DNA from 2 places in the Kitasatospora sp. NPDC058170 genome. Region 1 is predicted to be linked to the other one. Evidence: predicted binding sites of a transcription regulator. Region 1 holds the regulator's gene; the other holds the start of a gene.

What was found. Region 1 encodes HrcA, which represses chaperone genes, less so after heat shock. Its sites were predicted from a motif close to TTNGCACTCNGNNNNNCNGAGTGCNAA; they were not measured.
Region 2: the regulator HrcA is predicted to act here: its motif matches at 1,750-1,776, upstream of ACFVVX_RS06375 (FmdB family zinc ribbon protein).

What each region holds. Positions count from the first base shown of each region.
Region 1 covers NZ_JBHVUV010000001.1:133,508-142,179, reverse strand. Annotated here, with positions in the region: gene ACFVVX_RS00615 (ribonuclease Z) at 1-21, opposite strand, end outside; gene ACFVVX_RS00610 (histidine triad nucleotide-binding protein) at 27-380, opposite strand; gene ACFVVX_RS00605 (RDD family protein) at 433-1,080, opposite strand; gene ACFVVX_RS00600 (PDZ domain-containing protein) at 1,192-4,440, opposite strand; gene ACFVVX_RS00595 (16S rRNA (uracil(1498)-N(3))-methyltransferase) at 4,537-5,286, opposite strand; gene dnaJ (molecular chaperone DnaJ) at 5,368-6,507, opposite strand; gene hrcA (heat-inducible transcriptional repressor HrcA) at 6,583-7,617, opposite strand; gene htpX (zinc metalloprotease HtpX) at 7,879-8,672, shown strand, end outside.
Region 2 covers NZ_JBHVUV010000004.1:56,319-64,990, forward strand. Annotated here, with positions in the region: gene ACFVVX_RS06370 (MFS transporter) at 183-1,607, shown strand; gene ACFVVX_RS06375 (FmdB family zinc ribbon protein) at 1,788-2,090, shown strand; gene mscL (large conductance mechanosensitive channel protein MscL) at 2,696-3,115, shown strand; gene ACFVVX_RS06385 (sigma-70 family RNA polymerase sigma factor) at 3,626-4,597, opposite strand; gene ACFVVX_RS06390 (phosphatase PAP2 family protein) at 5,045-5,953, shown strand; gene ACFVVX_RS06395 (carbon-nitrogen hydrolase family protein) at 5,964-6,806, shown strand; gene ACFVVX_RS06400 (sensor histidine kinase) at 7,350-8,507, shown strand; gene ACFVVX_RS06405 (response regulator) at 8,504-8,672, shown strand, end outside.

The DNA.
Region 1 (8,672 bases):
CACGAACTCGCGCTGTGACACCTCGGTCAGACCATGCGCTCGGTCATCGGGGCACCGCCGAGCACGTGGACGTGGGCGTGGAAGACGGTCTGGCCGGCACCGGCGCCGGTGTTGAAGATCAGCCGGTAGTCCTCGATGCCCTCGTCCCTGGCGACCGCGCCGGCCTCGGCGAGCAGCTCGCCGGCGATCTCCGGCTCGGCGGCGGCCAGCTCGGCGGCGTTCGGGTAGTGGAGGTGCGGGATCACCAGGACGTGGGTCGGGGCCTTCGGGGCGATGTCCCGGAAGGCGAGGGTGCGCTCGGTCTTGCGCACCACGGTGGCCGGGATCTCGCCGGCCACGATCTTGCAGAACAGGCAGTCGGGCTTCGGCTCGCCGGCCATCGGGGTCTCCTCGCGGTGTCGCACGGTGTCGGTCGGGGCGTACGGCGGCATGCTAGCCGAGCCGTGCCTTCGCCTGCTGGTACTCGCGCAGGTGCTTGCGGCGGACCACCCGGACCCCGACGGCGGTGCCCTCCGACTCCGGATCCTCGGTCAGCAGGCCGACCACGACGATGACGTAGCCGAGCAGCCAGCGCTTGGTGAGCCGCCAGGTGTGCGGGCGGCTGCCGTCCTTCCTGCGGATCACCCGGGCGGCCAGGACGCCCTTGCCCAGGCTGAAGCCGGCGAGGCGGGCGAGCAGCACCTGGTTGGCGAAGGAGGCGGCGAAGAAGACGCCCACGAGCGTCCCGAAGTAGACGCCGGCCGGGCCGTCCGGGCCGCTCGCCGCCTTGGCGGCGGCGAAGCCGGCGGTGACGGCGACCAGGCAGTCGAGCGTCGCGGCGAAGAACCGCCGGAAGCCGCCCGCCTCCTTGGGCCGCGGCACCCGGGCGGCACCCTGCTGCGGCGGGTACGGCTGGCCGTGGGCCTGCTGCGGTCCGTACGGCGGGCTTTGGTACGGCTGCGCCGGGTACGGCGGGACCTGGTGCTGCTGCCCCGGGTACGGCTGCGGCGGGTACGGCTGCTGGGCGTACGGGCCCGGCGGGTACGGCTGCTGCCCGTACGGCTGCTGCCCGGACTGCGGCGGCGGATAGCCCTGTGCCATGTGCTCCCCCGTGAGCTGTCGATCGCCTGTCGATCATGAACAGCCCCGCATCCTACCCACGGCCCGCGGGAGGAGGGCCGACCGCCCGCCCTCCCCCCGCGGCAGCGGGTGCTACTCCCAGGGGAGCGGCGGAGGGGTCTTGGCCGGGGTCTCGGCCAGGGCGGCCAGGGCGATCCGGACGCCCTCGGCGAGCTGCGGGTCCTCACCCGCGGCCCACTGGTGCGGGGCGAACGGCACCTCGACGTCCGGGTCGACGCCGTGGTTCTCCACGCCCCAGCCGTAACCGTCCAGCCAGAAGGCGTACTTGGGCTGGGTCACCAGGGTGCCGTCGACCAGGCTGTACCGGCTGTCGATGCCGATCACCCCGCCCCACGTCCGGGTGCCCACCACCGGTCCGAGCTTCAGCGCCTGGATGGCGGCGTTGACGATGTCGCCGTCCGAGCCGGAGAACTCGTTGGCCAGCGCCACGATCGGCCCGCGCGGTGCGTCGCCCGGGTAGGGCACCGGGCTGGCGATGTCCCGGGCGACGTCCCAGCCGATGATCCGCCGGGCCAGCTTCTCGATCACCAGCTGCGAGGTGTGGCCGCCGCGGTTCTCCCGGATGTCGACGATCACCCCCTCCTTGATCATCTCCGACCGCAGGTCGCGGTGGATCTGCGCCCAGCCGGTGGTCTGCATGTCGGGGATGTGCAGGTAGCCGAGCCGCCCGCCGGACAGCTCGCGGACGGCGGCCCGCCGCCCGGCCACCCAGTCGTGGTAGCGCAGCGGCTCCTCGTCGGCGAGCGGGACGACGACCGGGTGGCGCTGGTCGGTGCCGTCCTTGCCGGCCACCGTCAGCTCCACCGGCTGCCCGGCGGTGCCCGCCAGCAGCGGCGCCGGGCCGGTGACCGGGTCCACCGGGCGGCCGTTGACCGCGAGGACGGCGTCCCCCGGGCGGACGGCGGCGCCCGGCGCGGCCAGCGGGGAGCGGGCCCGCGGGTCGGAGGACTCACCGGGCAGGATGCGGGCGATCCGCCAGATCCCGCCCTCCTTGACCAGGTCGGCGCCGAGCTGGCCCTGCCGGCGGGCGGCCTCGGCGTGGACGCCGTGCGGGATCACGTAGGCGTGCGAGGTGCCGAGCTCACCGTGCACCTCCCAGAGCAGGTCCACCAGGTCGTCGTGCGAGCCGACCCGCTCCACCAGCGGCCGGTAGCGGTCCAGCACGCCGGTCCAGTCCACCCCGGCGAGGTCCGGACGCCAGAAGTTGTCGCGCATCAGGCGGCCGTTCTCGGCGTACATCTGCCGCCACTCGGCCGCCGGGTCGACGGTCACCCGGAGCCGGGAGAGGTCGACCTCGATCTCGTCGTCGTCGCCGACCGCCTTGTGGTCGGCGGGGACGACCCGCAGCTCACCCTCGTCCAGGACGGCCAGCCGGGTGCCGTCGGCGCTGACCGCGAACGCGTCCAGGCCGTCCACCAGCTGCTCGGCGCGGCGCTTGCGGAAGTCGAACCGCTCCAGCGTGGGGCGCGGCCGCTCGTCGTCCAGCGAGGCCGCCTCGTCGCCGAGTTCGCCGACCAGCGGGATCCTGGTCCAGAGCACGCCGTCCTTGGCGGCCTTCAGCACCCCGAAGCGGCCGCCCTCGACCGGGAACGGGATGATCCGGTCGGCGATGCCGTCCAGGTCGACCCGGGTGGTGGGCGGCGCGTCGGCCGAGGCCTCCTCGCCGTCCGCCTTGCGGCCCTTGGGCTCGTCCTCGTCCCCGCCGACCGGTCGCCCGGCCCGCTGCGGCCCGAACGGGGACGGCGTGTCGGCGGCCAGCGTGACCAGGTAGGGGCGGCAGCCGTTGGGGAACGACAGGTCGAAGACGTGCGAGTCGTAGACCGGGTCGAAGTTGCGCACCGAGAGGAACGCCAGGTGCCGTCCGTCGGCGGTGAAGGCCGGCGAGGTGTCGATGAACCGCTGCGGGGTGACCTCCCCGACCGTCCGGGTGGCCAGGTTGGCCAGCGCGATGTGGCGCAGCGACCAGGCGCCGAGGCCGGCCGCCGGCTGCGACCAGGCCAGCCAGGCCGAGTCCGGGCTGAACGCCAGCCCGCTGACCTCGCCGTCCGTGCTGCGGGCCAGCTCGTGCACGGCGCCGTCGGCGAGCGTGACCAGCAGCACCCGCCCGTCGTGCGAGCCGACCGCCGCCTGCTTGCCGTCCGGCGACACCACCAGGGAGCGCACCCGGCCGAGCGCGCCGACCGCCAGTCGGCGGCGCTCGGTGCCCAGCACGGCGGGGGCGTACTCGATCGCGTCCTCGCCCTCGGCGTCCGTCACCCAGAGCACGCCCTGCGCGCCGTCCTCGGCGGGCACCACGCGGGCCTGGCGCCCGCGCACCCCCGGCGTCTCGTCCAGGACCCGGGCCGGGCCCTCGCGGTGGGTCAGCCAGTGCACGCTGCCGCGCACCACGACGGCGCCGGCCCGGCCGGTGCGGTCGGGGGCGACGCTCTCCAGCCAGTGCGCGGCCGCCACCGGGCGGGGGCGGCGGCCGGCCCGCGGACCGGCCAGCAGGATGTCCGGGCGGCGCGGCTCGGCGCCGTCGAGGTCGTCCAGCAGCCAGAGGTCGCCGGCGCTGTGCCAGACCACCCGGGTGCCGTCGGTGGTGGCGCCGCGGGCGTAGAAGCCCTCCGGGGAGGTGGTGTGCCGGCGCAGGTCGGTGCCGTCCGGGAGGCTGGAGTACAGCTCGCCGACGCCCTCGTGGTCGGAGAGGAAGGCGATTCTGGACGCGTCGGGCCCACCGACCCAGAGCGGGGAGTCGAGCTGCCCGTCGAGGTCCGCGTGGACCCGGACGAACTCGTCCCGGCCGATCCAGAGCTTGCCGGCCTGGCCGCCCCGGTAGCGCTTCCACCAGGCGGGCTCCCGGTTGCCCGCCGAGACCAGCAGCACGCCGTCCCCGCCCGGCTCGGACGCCAGGCCGCCGATCGGCCCGTACGGCAGCCGGACAGGCTCGCCTCCGTCCAGCGGCACGGCGTGCGCCCAGGTGCGCCGCAGGGTGGCCTGTCCGGCGGTGGTGGTGGCGATCGGGCGGCCGTCGGCCGTCCAGCCCTGCAGCTGGGTCTGCGCGCTGCCCCAGTACGTCAGCCGGCGGGACGGACCGCCGTCCACCGGAGCGACGTGCACCTCCGGCGCGCCGTCCCGGGTCGAGGTGAAGGCGATGTGCCGCCCGTCCGGCGAGAACCGCGGCCGGCGGACGGGGACGTGATCGGCCGTCAGCCGCCAGGCCCGGCCGCCCTCCAGGGGGGCGAGCCAGACGTCGTTCTCGGCGGCGAAGGTGATCAGGTCGCCGTGCAGATGAGGGTGGCGCAGGTAGGCGCCCGCTGAGGTGCTCCGAGGTTCGCTCACGCGGTCAGCCTAGGCACGTGCGCACACGACGCGCCCCGGTTTTCGTGCACTGCGAACCCTACGGAGGACACCCGTCGCGGGCGGCGCGCCCCGCGGTCAGCTCCAGCGGCCGGTGCGGCCGAGCAGCAGGGCGCCGGCGGCCACGCCCGCGGTGGAGGTGCGCAGCACCGAAGGGCCGAGCCGGTACGGCCCGGCACCGGACTCGGCGAAGGCGGCCAGCTCCTCCGGGGAGACCCCGCCCTCCGGTCCGACCACCAGCACGATGTCCCCGGCGGCGGGCAGCCCGGCGGTGGCCAGCGGTTCGGCGCCGTCCTCGTGCAGCACGGCGGCGAACGCGGCGCCGGCCAGTACCGGGGCCAGCTGCCGGGTGGTCACCGGCTCGCGGACCTCGGGGAAGCGCAGCCGGCGGGCCTGCTTGCCGGCCTCCCGGGCGGTGGCCCGCCACTTGGCGAGCGCCTTGGCGCCGCGATCGCCCTTCCACTGGGTGATGCAGCGCGAGGCCGCCCAGGGGATCACCACGTCCACGCCGACCTCGGTCATGGTCTCGACCGCCAGCTCGCCCCGGTCGCCCTTGGGCAGCGCCTGGACGACCACGATCCGCGGGCCCGGCTCGGGCTCGCGGCGCACCGCCGCCACGGTCACCTCGATCGCGTCCTTGCCGTGCACGGCCGTCACCGTGCCGTCCACGCCGAGGCCCAGGCCGTCGGCGAGGGTCACCGCCTCGCCGGGCTCCAGCCGCTTCACGGCGGCGGCGTGCCGCCCCTCCGGCCCGTCCAGCCGGACCACCGCGCCCGGGGCGGCGGAGGCGAGCTGCGCGGTCTCGACGACGAACACGGGCGCGGTCATGAGGTCCCCTGGGGGTGCGAGGTCGGTGCGGTGGAACGACGGCGCCCGGCGACCCGTGCGGGTCGCCGGGCGCCGGTGCTGTCAGCGGCCGTTGAAGGCGTCCTTCAGGCGGGAGAACAGCCCCTGCTGGCCCGGCGCGAACTGGCCGGAGGGCCGCTCCTCGCCGCGCAGCACCGCGAGGCGGCGCAGCAGGTCCTCCTGCTCGGGGTCGAGCTTGGTGGGCGTCTGCACCTCGACATGCACTATCAGGTCGCCCCGGCCGCCCCCGCGCAGGTGGGTGATGCCGCGGCCGTGCAGCGGGATCGACTGGCCGGACTGGGTGCCGGGCCGGATGTCGACCTCCTCCAGGCCGTCCAGGGTCTGCAGCGGCACCTGGGTGCCGAGCGAGGCCGCCGTCATCGGGATGGTGACGGTGCAGTGCAGGTCGTCCCCGCGCCGCTGGAAGGTCGGGTGGGTGCTCTCGGCGATCTCGACGTAGAGGTCGCCGGCCGGGCCGCCGCCGGGGCCGACCTCGCCCTCGCCGGCCAACTGGATCCGGGTGCCGTTGTCGACGCCGGCCGGGATCTTGACGGTCAGGGTGCGGCGGGCCCGGACCCGGCCGTCGCCGGCGCACTCCGGGCACGGGGTCGGCACGACGGTGCCGAAGCCCTGGCACTGCGGGCAGGGGCGGGAGGTCATGACCTGGCCCAGGAAGGACCGGGTGACCTGGGAGACCTCGCCCTTGCCGCGGCACATGTCGCAGGTCTGCGCGGAGGTGCCGGGAGCGGCGCCCTCGCCGCTGCAGGTGGTGCAGGTGACGGCGGTGTCGACCTGGAGTTCCTTGGTGGTGCCGAAGGCGGCCTCCTCCAGGGTGATCTCCAGCCGGATCATGGCGTCCTGGCCGCGCCGGGTCCGCGAGCGCGGCCCGCGCTGGCCGGAGGCCGCGCCGAAGAAGGCGTCCATGATGTCGGAGAAGCCGAAGCCCGCCGCGCCCGCGCCGAAGCCGCCCGCGCCGCCGCCGTTGGGCGACAGGGGGTCGCCGCCGAGGTCGTAGACCTGGCGCTTCTGCGGGTCCGAGAGCACCTCGTAAGCGGCGTTGATCTCCTTGAACCGCTCCTGCGTCTTCGGGTCCGGGTTGACGTCCGGGTGCAGTTCGCGTGCCAGGCGTCGGAACGCCTTCTTGATCTCGTCCTGCCCCGCATCCCGTCGGACGCCGAGTACCGCGTAGTAGTCCGTGGCCACCAAATGCTCCGCTTGTTCCGCCTGTAGAAGTGCTTGCGACTGGTACCACCGCCGGATTTCCGACGGTGGCCGTTCCTACGACTCGGCCAGGATCTGACCCACGTACCGTGCCACCGCTCGCACCGCCCCCATTGTGCCCGGATAGTCCATCCGGGTCGGACCGATCACACCCAGTTTGGCCACGCTCTCGTCGCCCGAACCGTAACCGACGGAGACGACCGAGGTGGAATTGAGCCCCTCGTAGGCGTTCTCCCGCCCGATCCGGACCGTCACCCCCGCGTCCGCGGTCTCACCCAGGAGGCGGAGCAGGATGACCTGCTCCTCCAGGGCCTCCAGCACCGGCTGGATGGTGAGCGGGAAGTCGTGGCCGAAGCGGGTCAGGTTGGCCGTGCCGGCCAGCATGATCCGCTCCTCGTTCTGCTCGGCGAGCGCCTCGAAGAGCGTCGCCAGGACGGTCGTGACGGCCGGCCTGTCGGCCGCCTCGAAGGCCGCCGGGAGTTCCTCCAGCAGCCCCGGCACGTCGGGCAGGCGCTGTCCGACGGCCCGGGTGTTGATCTTGGCGCGGAGGTCCGCGAGGACCACCTCGCCGACCGCGCCCGGGCAGTCGACCATCCGCTGCTCGACCCGGCCGGTGTTGGTGATCAGGACCAGCATCACCTTGGCCGGGGCGAGTGCGACCAGCTCGATGTGCCGCACGGTGGACCGCGAGAGCGAGGGGTACTGGACGACCGCGACCTGTCTGGTGAGCTGCGCGAGCAGCCGGACCGTCCGGGCCACCACGTCGTCCAGGTCGACCGCGCCGTCCAGGAAGTGCCGGATCGCCCGCCGCTCGGGCGCGCTCATCGGCTTGACCTCGGCCAACCGGTCGACGAACAGGCGGTACCCCTTGTCCGTGGGGATCCGCCCGGCGCTGGTGTGCGGCTGGTGGATGTAGCCGTCCTCCTCCAGCGCGGCCATGTCGTTGCGGACGGTGGCCGGGGACACCCCGAGGCTGTGCCGCTCCACCAGGGCCTTGGAGCCGACCGGCTCCTCGGTGCCCACGTAGTCCTGGACGATGGCGCGCAGCACGGCGAGCTTGCGTTCGTCGAGCTGTCGGACCTCACCGGCCATGGGGCACCCACCTCCGTCTTCGCACGTTGTCCGTTGTGACATGTGTCCGCTTTGGCATGCTGCGAGCCGCTCTGGGAGGCCCCGGCCTTGGCACTCTGAACACACGAGTGCCAGAACCGTACCTGCCAGTGTAAGGCCCGGGTCCGACGGCAGGAACGGCCCGTCGGGGGTGATCCTGCCCGCACTGTCCGGCGCGCGGGTGATGCCGTGGGCCCGACCGGGTGGCAGCATCGATAGCGAACGGCGAACGGAGGAGCAGCGATGTCGAGCTCGGGCCAGCACACCCGCTTCGCCCCGGACCGCGGTCTGACCGGCCGGATGGTCGGGACGATGTTCGTGATCGGGCTGTTGTACGTCGGTTTCACCGGCCTGCTGATCGTGCTGCTGCGCGGGGCCTGGCCACTGATCGTGCTGCTCTCGGGCGGCCTGTTCGTGGCCCAGTTCTGGTTCAGCGACAAGATCACCGAACGGGCGATGGGCGCCCACCGGGTGACTCCGGAGCAGTACCCGCAGCTGCACGGCACCATCGACCGGCTCTGCGCGCTCGCCGACATGCCCAAGCCCCGGGTGGCCGTCGCCGACAACGACATGCCGAACGCCTTCGCGACCGGCCGCAACCCGCAGAACGCGGTGGTCTGCGTCACCACCGGGCTGCTGCGGCGGCTGGAGCCGGAGGAGCTGGAGGGCGTGCTGGCGCACGAGCTGTCGCACGTCGCCCACCGGGACGTCGCGGTGATGACCATCGCCGGCTTCCTCGGCGTGCTGGCCGGCGCGATGACCCGGATCGCGATGTACGGCGGGTTCATGGGCGGCGGCCGGAACAGCAACGACTCCAACGCGGCCATCGCCGCCCTGGTCATCCCGCTGGTCTCGGTGGTGGTCTACGCGATCAGCTTCCTGTTGACCCGGCTGCTCTCCCGCTACCGGGAGCTGGCCGCCGACCGGGCCGCCGCCCAGCTCACCGGCCGGCCGAGCGCGCTGGCCTCGGCGCTGACCAAGGTGACCGGCCAGATCGCCGCGATCCCCACCAAGGACCTGCGCCAGGCGCAGCCGTA
Region 2 (8,672 bases), on a different contig from region 1:
ACACCCAGCATCTGCCTGAAGCAGAGTTGGCGCGACCGCTCGGCGGCCGCGGCCCGGACCTCGGCAACCACGCCGATCCGGCCCGGTAACTACCCCGGTCGACGCGCGAGAGGACGACTCTCGGCGCCGTCGGGGCCACACCATGCCCCTTCCGCGCTACCAGGCAGCAGGAAGGACCGACCGTGACGGCCCGCCGAACGGTCGACAACAACGGCGTCCCGAAGGACGCCGGCGCCGACGCGCCCACCCGCATCGGGTACGGCACGCTGCTGCGCACACCCGGTGCCCGGACGTTCCTGGTGCCCGCCTTCGCGGCGCGCCTGCCGTACGCCATGCTCAGCCTGGGCATCGTCCTGCTGGTCCTCGACACCCACGGCTCGTACGGCACCGCCGGCACCGTCGCGGCGGTCTCGGCCGTCGCCCAGGCCCTCGTCGGCCCGCAGACCGGCCGGCTGGCCGACCGGTACGGCCAGGCCGCCGTGCTGGTGCCCAGCGTCCTGGTGCACGCCGTCTCGGTCGGCGCGCTGATCGCGCTGGCACTGGGCCACGCCCCGGTCTGGGCGCTGCTGCTGGCCGCCGCTCCGGCCGGCGCCAGCGTGCCGCAGGTGGGCGCGATGGTCCGCGCCCGCTGGGTGGCCAAGCTCTCCTCGGAGGGCGCCTCCACTCCTGTGCTGAACACCGCGTTCGCCTTCGAGTCGGTGACCGACGAGTTCACCTTCGTGATCGGCCCGGTGCTGGCCGGTGCGATCGCCACCTCGCTCAACCCGTCGACCGGCCTGATCGCCGAGGCCGTGCTGACCGTCGTCGGCGGCCTCGCCTTCGCCGCCCAGCGGCGCACCGCCCCGGCCCGGCACCCGCACCAGCCCGGTGTCCGCCGCGCCTCCGCGCTCGCCTCCCCGGGCGTGCGGCTGCTGGCCGGCGCGTTCCTGGGCGTCGGCACCGTCTTCGGTGCCATGCAGGTCTCGGTGACCGCTTTCACCGAGTCCGTCGGCCAGCCCGGGGCCAACGGCGCCGTGTACGGGATCTTCGCCGGCGGTTCGATGCTGGCCGGCGTGCTGTACGGCATGGTCGCCTGGCGGCACGCCGCACGGCACCGGCTGCTGGCCAGCTACGCGCTGCTGGTGCTGGGCTGCTCCACGCTCTGGGCGATGCCCAACCTGGTCGCGCTGTCGATCGCCGCGCTGGTCTGCGGCCTGGCCATCGCGCCGACCCTGATCACCGGGTACACCCTGGTCGAGACGCTGGTCGCGGACGGTGCCAAGACCGAGGCCTTCACCTGGCTGACCGGCGCCATCGGCCTCGGCCTGGCGACCGGGTCCACGGTGGCCGGGCAGCTGATCGACGGGCACGGCCCGTCGGCCGGGTTCCTGGTGCCGGTGGCCGGCGCCGGTCTGGGCCTGATCGCGCTGGTCGCGCTGCGGCGGTTCCTGATCGCGCCGAGCGCGCCGAGCCGGTCGGTTGCGTCCGGCGCGGCCGACTCGTCCGGTACCTCCGGCACGTCCGGTAAGGCGAGCCCGTCCGGCGCCGCGACCACGGCCGGCCCGGCGATCGCGAGCGGCTCGGAGCGGGGCGCGGCGCCCCAGCTCGTGGGTGCCGCCAAGGCCTGACGGAGGCGGTGCGGGCGCCGCTCCGGGGGTGGGGCGGCGCCGGTTCCGGATGGACCGGGCGCCGGTTCGCAGCCGTCGCACGGTTCATCTCACACCGGAGTCGCTGGACTGATCCAGCGGAATGCCGCATCATTGACCATCGTTAGCACTCATCAGGCGAGAGTGCCAGGAGGAAGACAAGTGCCCACGTACCAGTACCAGTGCACCGAGTGCGGCAGCGGCCTGGAGGCGGTGCAGAAGTTCACCGACGAGGCGCTCACCACGTGCCCCGAATGCCAGGGACGGCTCCGCAAGGTCTTCTCGGCCGTGGGTGTGGTCTTCAAGGGCTCGGGCTTCTACCGGACCGACAGCCGTTCGTCCTCCAGCAGCTCGGTGGGTTCGAACTCGTCCTCGGGTTCGTCGGCCTCCCCGGCCGCGTCCTCGTCCTCGGGCGGCTCGACGCCCGCCGCCAGCCCCGCCCCCGCGGCGAAGCCGGCCGGCTGAGCGACGCCGAAGACAGCACCAGAAGCATTCGAAAAGGCCCGGTGGCCCCGCTTTCCAGCGGCCCACCGGGCCTTTTCGTCTGCCCGGGCCCGTCGGACTAACCCGGACGGGTGTACGAAGTTATCCACACCCCCGGGTTTTCCACAGGCTGCGGGAAAGGGCTTCCGCGGGCCTTGCGGCGGGCGCAGAGTGTGCGTCACAGCGACCGGCCGCTTCGGGGCCGGCCTCCCGCGACCAGAGGTGGTGTCCCGCATGACCGCGACCTTCCCCCTTCCCCGCACACTCCCCCTCGCCCAGCGGCCGGCGCCGGCCCGGCGGTATGCCGTACCGCTCCCGCCACTCGCGGTGCCGCCGGGCCGGGAGGTGCCGTCGTTCGCGCCGATCAGGCGTGGCGGCACCGGCCGGTACCGGCTGGCACAGGCCCTACGGCAGCGGCCCGGGGTGCTGGCCGTGAGCCTGCTCGTCGCGGTGGCAGCGCTCACCGCCGGGGCGCCGCGAGCGGGGCTGCCGCCGCCGGGGGCCACCCCGGTCCACCAAACGGGTTGTCAACCGGGAGAGACCGAAGATCACCCGTGACCTGGAGACGACTTCGTCGTTCACGCGGCATGAAAGGCTTCAAAGAATTCCTGCTGCGTGGAAATGTCGTCGACCTGGCCGTCGCCGTCGTCATCGGTGCGGCTTTCACCAACATCGTCAACGCCTTCGTCAAGGGCGTGATCAATCCGATCGTCGGCCTTTTCGGAGCCAAGGATCTGGCGTCCTACAGTTCCTGCCTCAAGGGCCCCTGCGAGATGGGCGCGGCCGGCGAGGTCACCTCCGGCGTCTACATCCTCTGGGGCTCCGTGCTCAGCGCGGCCCTGCAGTTCCTGATCACCGCGGCCGTCGTCTACTTCTGTCTGATCCTGCCCATGACCAGGTTCACCGCCAAGCGCAAGACCCTCGACGAGGAGATGGCCGAGGCGGAGGCCAAGGAGGTCGCCCTGCTCACCGAGATCCGCGACGCGCTGGTCACCAGCCAGCGCTGAGCACCGCCCCGGCCGCGCTCCCGGTTCCGGCCCGGTTCCGGGTTCCGTTCTGTTCCGGCTCCGGTCGGTCTCAGCCCCCGTGGTGCGGCGGGCGCTGGCTCAGGTACCAGTCCAGCCCTCGTCCACTGCTCTGCCCCGCTCCGGGACGGTCCCCCCAACCGGAGTCGGTGTCGTCCCGGGACTGCTGGTCCAACGGATCCCGGAACACCAGCCGGGCCTTCGCCGCCGGATTGTCCCCGGTGCCTCCGGCGGCCCCGGCACCCCCGGTGCCGTTCGTGGCGCCTTCCGCTCCCTCGGCGCTCTCCGCGCCCTCCGTGCCCCGTACGGGGTTCTGCTCGCCCACCGGTCCGCCTCCGTCGTCCTCTGCCGTTCCGATCCCCTGCATCCGTCCCTACAGCCTAGAAGCCCCCCGGCCGACCGCCGCCGACGCGCAGCGGGCCCGGGTGCGGAGCGCTCCGCACCCGGGCCCGCCGGTCGGCCGACTCTCGCCAGTCGGCCGTCGCGAGGCCGTCAGGCGGCCTCGAAGCCCGCATGGTCGGCGATCCGCTTCAGCTCGGCCAGTGCGTGCTTCTCGATCTGGCGGATGCGCTCACGCGTCAGCCCGTGCTGCTTGCCCACCTCGGTCAGGGTGCGCTCGCGGCCGTCCTCCATCCCGTAGCGGGACCGGATGATCGATGCCGTGCGGTCGTCCAGTCGCCCGATCAGGCCGTCCAGCTCCTCGCGGCGGAGCATGACCATCACGGCGTCCTCGGGGGACGTCGCCCCGGTGTCCTCGACGAGGTCGCCGAACTGGGTCTCGCCCTCGTCGTCGACCGACATGTTGAGGCTGACCGGATCCCGGGCCCAGTCCAGCACGTCCTTGATCCGCGCCTCGGTGGTGTCCAGCTCGGCCGCGATCTCGGCCGGCTCGGGCTCGCGGCCCAGCTCCTTGGACTTCTCCCGCTGCACGCGCCGGATTCGGCCCAGCTCCTCGACCAGGTGGACGGGCAGCCGGATGGTCCGCGACTGGTCGGCGATCGACCGGGTGATCGCCTGCCGGATCCACCACGTCGCATAGGTGGAGAACTTGAAGCCCTTGGCGTAGTCGAACTTCTCCACCGCCCTCACCAGGCCCGCGTTGCCCTCCTGGATGAGGTCCAGCAGCGGAAGGCCGCTGCGCGGGTAGCGCCGGGCGACCGCGACCACGAGACGGAGGTTGGACCGGATGAAGACGTCCTTGGCGCGCTCGGCGTCCTCGGCTATCGCCTCCAGCTCCTCGCGCTTGACGCCCTTGGGCGGCTCGCCCTCGTCCAGCAGGTGCCGGGCGTACACGCCGGCCTCGATCCGCAGCGAGAGCTCGACCTCTTCGGCGGCATCGAGCAGGGGTGTCCTGGCGATCTCGTCGAGGTACATGCCGACCAGGTCACGGTCGGCCTCAAGGTTGGTCGGGCGGGCCGCGCGAGTCCGGTCGGCCCTGTCGCGAACGACGGCACGGGTGGCCATGCTTGCTCCCTTTGCTGGTGTTGCCGAGGTCTGCCTGCCTGCCCCGAGAGGGCAAGAAATGCGGGCCCCGGGGGGCTCACACGTAACGATCCAACGAACAGATTCCGGACAACATTCCCAAGTCGCTCAGATTCCTCCAGCGATGCAGTATCCTGCCGCTTTTCACCCCGGATTCAGACGGAGGGTGACCGTCTCGACACCGCGGGTGCGAGCCCTGCGACCGGTTCGGAGCGGCCGCCCCGGCCCCGTCCACCGCTGCGCAACCCGCCACCCGGTGAAACCCTCGGGCCGTCGCGCGCGTTCCCACGCGCCACGCCCGCACAACTCCACACTCCCGGCTTCCGCCCGCGCCCGCGACCTGGCGCACGCAGGTCCTCCGCACAAAAGATGCAAAATCGCTATCACCGCACGGTCCGATCAGCAGGGCGCACTGGGAAGGTGTCAGCCATGCACCTGACCAAAAGCTCGCCCGCCATCACCCGGCGTAACCAGCGCCTGCTCCGGTACTCGGGGATCGCGGTCGGCTGCGCGGTCCTGTTCGGTGTCCTGACAGCCCTGGTGCAGGCCGGTTGGGGCCCGCTCTCCCGCTTCGACCAGGGCTGGGTCGCGAGCATGCACGACTACTCGCAGGACCACACCGTCTGGACGGCCTCGGTGCAGACGCTCTCCGATATCGGCGGCACGGTCACCATGCGTGCACTGCTCGGTCTGGCCGCCGTCTGGCTCTGGCTGATCGGCGCCCGGGTGCTGTCCGGCTGGACGGCGGCACAGGCCCTGGTCGGCTGGGGCGGCCAGTGGCTGCTGAAGCTCTCCTTCGACCGACAGCGGCCGCACTTCCCCGATCCGGTGTCGCACGCCGCCGGCCCGGCCCTCCCCTCCGGCCACGCGATGGCCGCGGCGATCACCTGCGCCGTCCTGGTCGGGCTGTTCTGGCCGCAGGCGCGTCGCGCGGGGCGGACCGCCGCGTGCGCCGTCGCCGCGCTCACCGCGCTGGCGATCGGATGGACCAGGATCGCCCTCGGGGTGCACTGGCCGAGCGACGTGCTCGCCGGCTGGCTGGCCGCCGGGATCGTGCTGGGCGCCGTCACCACCGCCGTCGAGCTCTGGCGGCCGGGCGCCCTGGCCCGGGACGTCCGGCGGGTGAACTGGCGAACCAGACCCCGGGTCCAGCGCGTGCTGGCCTCGCCGACCCGCCCCGCGGCCTTCGAGGACGACCTGGACGGCCTGGACAGCCCGAACCACCTGGGCGGCCCGGACAGACCGAACGACCCGAACGACCTGGGTGGCCCGGGTGGCCCGGGTGGCCCGGACAGCATGGACGAGACCGCGGGCCGACCGGACAACGCGGTTCGCTAGCGTGGCCGCCATGTCCTCTCCCTTCCCCACCGGGCCGCTGCGGATCGCGGCCGCCCAGGCCCCGGTCGTGGCCGGCGACATATCCGCCAACGCCGCCACCGCCGCCGCGCTGATCCGCGAGGCCGCCTCGGCCGGGGCACGTCTGGTGCTCTTCGCCGAGAAGTTCCTCTCCGGCTACGAGCCCGAGCTGATCAAGAGCGATCCCGCCCGGTACGCCGTCGGACCCGGTGACCCCAGGCTCGCGCCGATCGCCGACGCCTGCCGCGAGACCGGCACGGCCGCCGTCGTCGGCGCGGGCGTGCACGACGACGGCGACCTCCTGGTCTCCGCCCTCGTCTTCGGCCCGGACGGCTCCCTCGTCACCCGGTACGACAAGCAGTACCTGTTCAAGAGCGAGCGCGACTACTACCGGCCCGGCACCGGCGACCGCACGATCGAACTCGACGGCTGGCGGCTCGGACTCGGCATCTGCTACGACTCCGGCTTCCCCGAGCACGCCCGCGCGGCCGCCCTGGACGGCTGCCACGCGTACCTGGTCGGCGCCCTGTTCAGCGTGGGCCACGGCCACCACGAGTCGCGCACCTGGTTCCCCGCCCGCGCCCTCGACAACACCCTCTACACCCTGCTCGCCAACCACGTCGGCACCACCGGCTCCTGGCACACCTGCGGCGGCAGCGCGGTCTGGTCCCCCGACGGGCGCCTGCTCGCCGAGGCCGGTCCCGACGAGCGCGAGCTCGTCCTCGCCGACCTCGACCCGGACGTCCTGCGCGCCACCCGGGAGTCCGAGACCCTCCTCGCCGACCTCCACACCCGCCTCCCGGCCACTCCCCGGACCCACCACTCCCTCGCCTGACGCCCCGTACGGCAGAGCTCCGGTCGACCGGTGACCGGTTGCCTCCGAGCTGCCGACACGTTCGACCGGGGCGGCCGTGGAACCGGGGCAGTGAAACCGGGGCCGACGGGAGCACCGGGAGCACCGGTACGAGCAGGCTGCGCAGCGGCACGCCCGCAGGAGCTGGGCCCGGCACACGGGCCGGACCAGGACCGGGGTCCTGGTCCGAAGTCCGCCCCCGGGTGCCGCCCCGGGCCGGGAGCCGCTGCGAGAATGGGCCGCGGACGCCGGCTGCGGGCCTGACCAGAGGCCCGCCGACGGCTTCCTCCGGGCTGCAGACCACCGCGGGAACGGCTCACGGACGACGGTCGCGGCGGACCGGCGAAGGCCGGGCCGTCGGCCACGGGGAGGACCATCAGCATGCCGACGACGCACCACCGGCCCACGCCGCCACCCTTGCCGCCTTCCCCTTCCCGCTTCCCTGCCCTTACCCCGTCCCCGTCGCCATCGTCATCGTCATCGCCGAGAGCCGACGGCCTGCCCTGGACGGCCAGCGACGCGCTGGTGGCCGTCGGGGCGGCCGCCGTGGACCTCATCGGCTACACGGTCGGCGGCCCGGACCAGAGCCAGCCGATCTCCCTGACCGCGCTGGTGCTGCTCGTGCTGGCGGCCATGCCGCTGCTCACCAGGCGCCGCCACCCGCTGGCGTCGCTGGCGGGTGTACTGGCTCTCGGCCTGGCGCTGAACCTGAGCGTGCAGGTACCGCACCACTTCAACGCCACCCTCTGCATCGCGCTGTTCGCCGTGGCCCGGTCCCGCGGGCTCGCGGTGGCGGTGCCGGCCGGCCTCGTGGCGGCGGCCGTGCCGCTGCTGGGTCGGGGCCATCCACTGCCCCCGCCGATCGGGATCGCGGCGGCCGACGTGTTCGCCGCGGCACTGATCATCGCCGCAGCCGAGGCGCTGAAGCGCTGGCAGCGCGAGGTCGAGGCCAGGCGCGGGCTGCTGGCCGACCGCGCGGTGGCCCAGGAACGGCGCCGCATCGCACGGGAGTTGCACGACATCGTCGCCCACCACATCACCACCATGCAGCTGATGGCCGGCGGGGCGAGGGCCAACCTCGGGCGCGACACCGAGGTGGTGCGCGACGCCCTGGTCGCCCTGGAGGGCTCCGGGCGGATGGCGCTGCGCGAGATGCGCCAACTGCTCGACGTGCTCCGGGCCGGCGACGAGCCGGACGGGGCGCCGGGCGGGGCCTCGCCGGCTCCGCAACCCGGTGTCGGGGATCTCGGACGGCTCGTCGACGAGTCCCGGCGGGCCGGCCTGCCCACCGACTTCGCCGTCCTCGGGGAGGAGCGCCCGCTGCCGCCGAGCACCGGCCTGGCGGTGTTCCGGATCGTCCAGGAGTCCCTCACCAACACCCGCAAGCACGCCGGCCCCGCCCGGGCCCTGGTCCGGCTGACGTACCGTCCGGACCGGATCACCGTCGAGGTGTCCGACGACGGCGCCACCGCCTCGGCCGACACCCTGGTGGGCGCCCTGGCAGGGCCGGGCGATACGGCCGCAGCGAGGGCCGGCCGCACCGGGTACGGTCTGATCGGAATGCGCGAGCGCGTCGCACTGCAGGGCGGCAGCCTGGAGGTCGGCGGTCTCGACGGCGGTGGCTTCCGGGTGGCGGCCAGCCTGCCGCTGGCGCCGGTCGACAGAGAGGAACGGCTCGGATGACGGGATCCACGGAGCGGATCAGGGTGCTGATCGCGGACGACCAGCCGCTGGTGCGGCGGGGCCTGGCACTGATCCTGGCCCCCGACCCCGGGTTCGACGTGGTGGCCGAGGCGGACAACGGGCAGCGGGCGGTCGACCTCGCACACGAGTACCGGCCCGACGTCG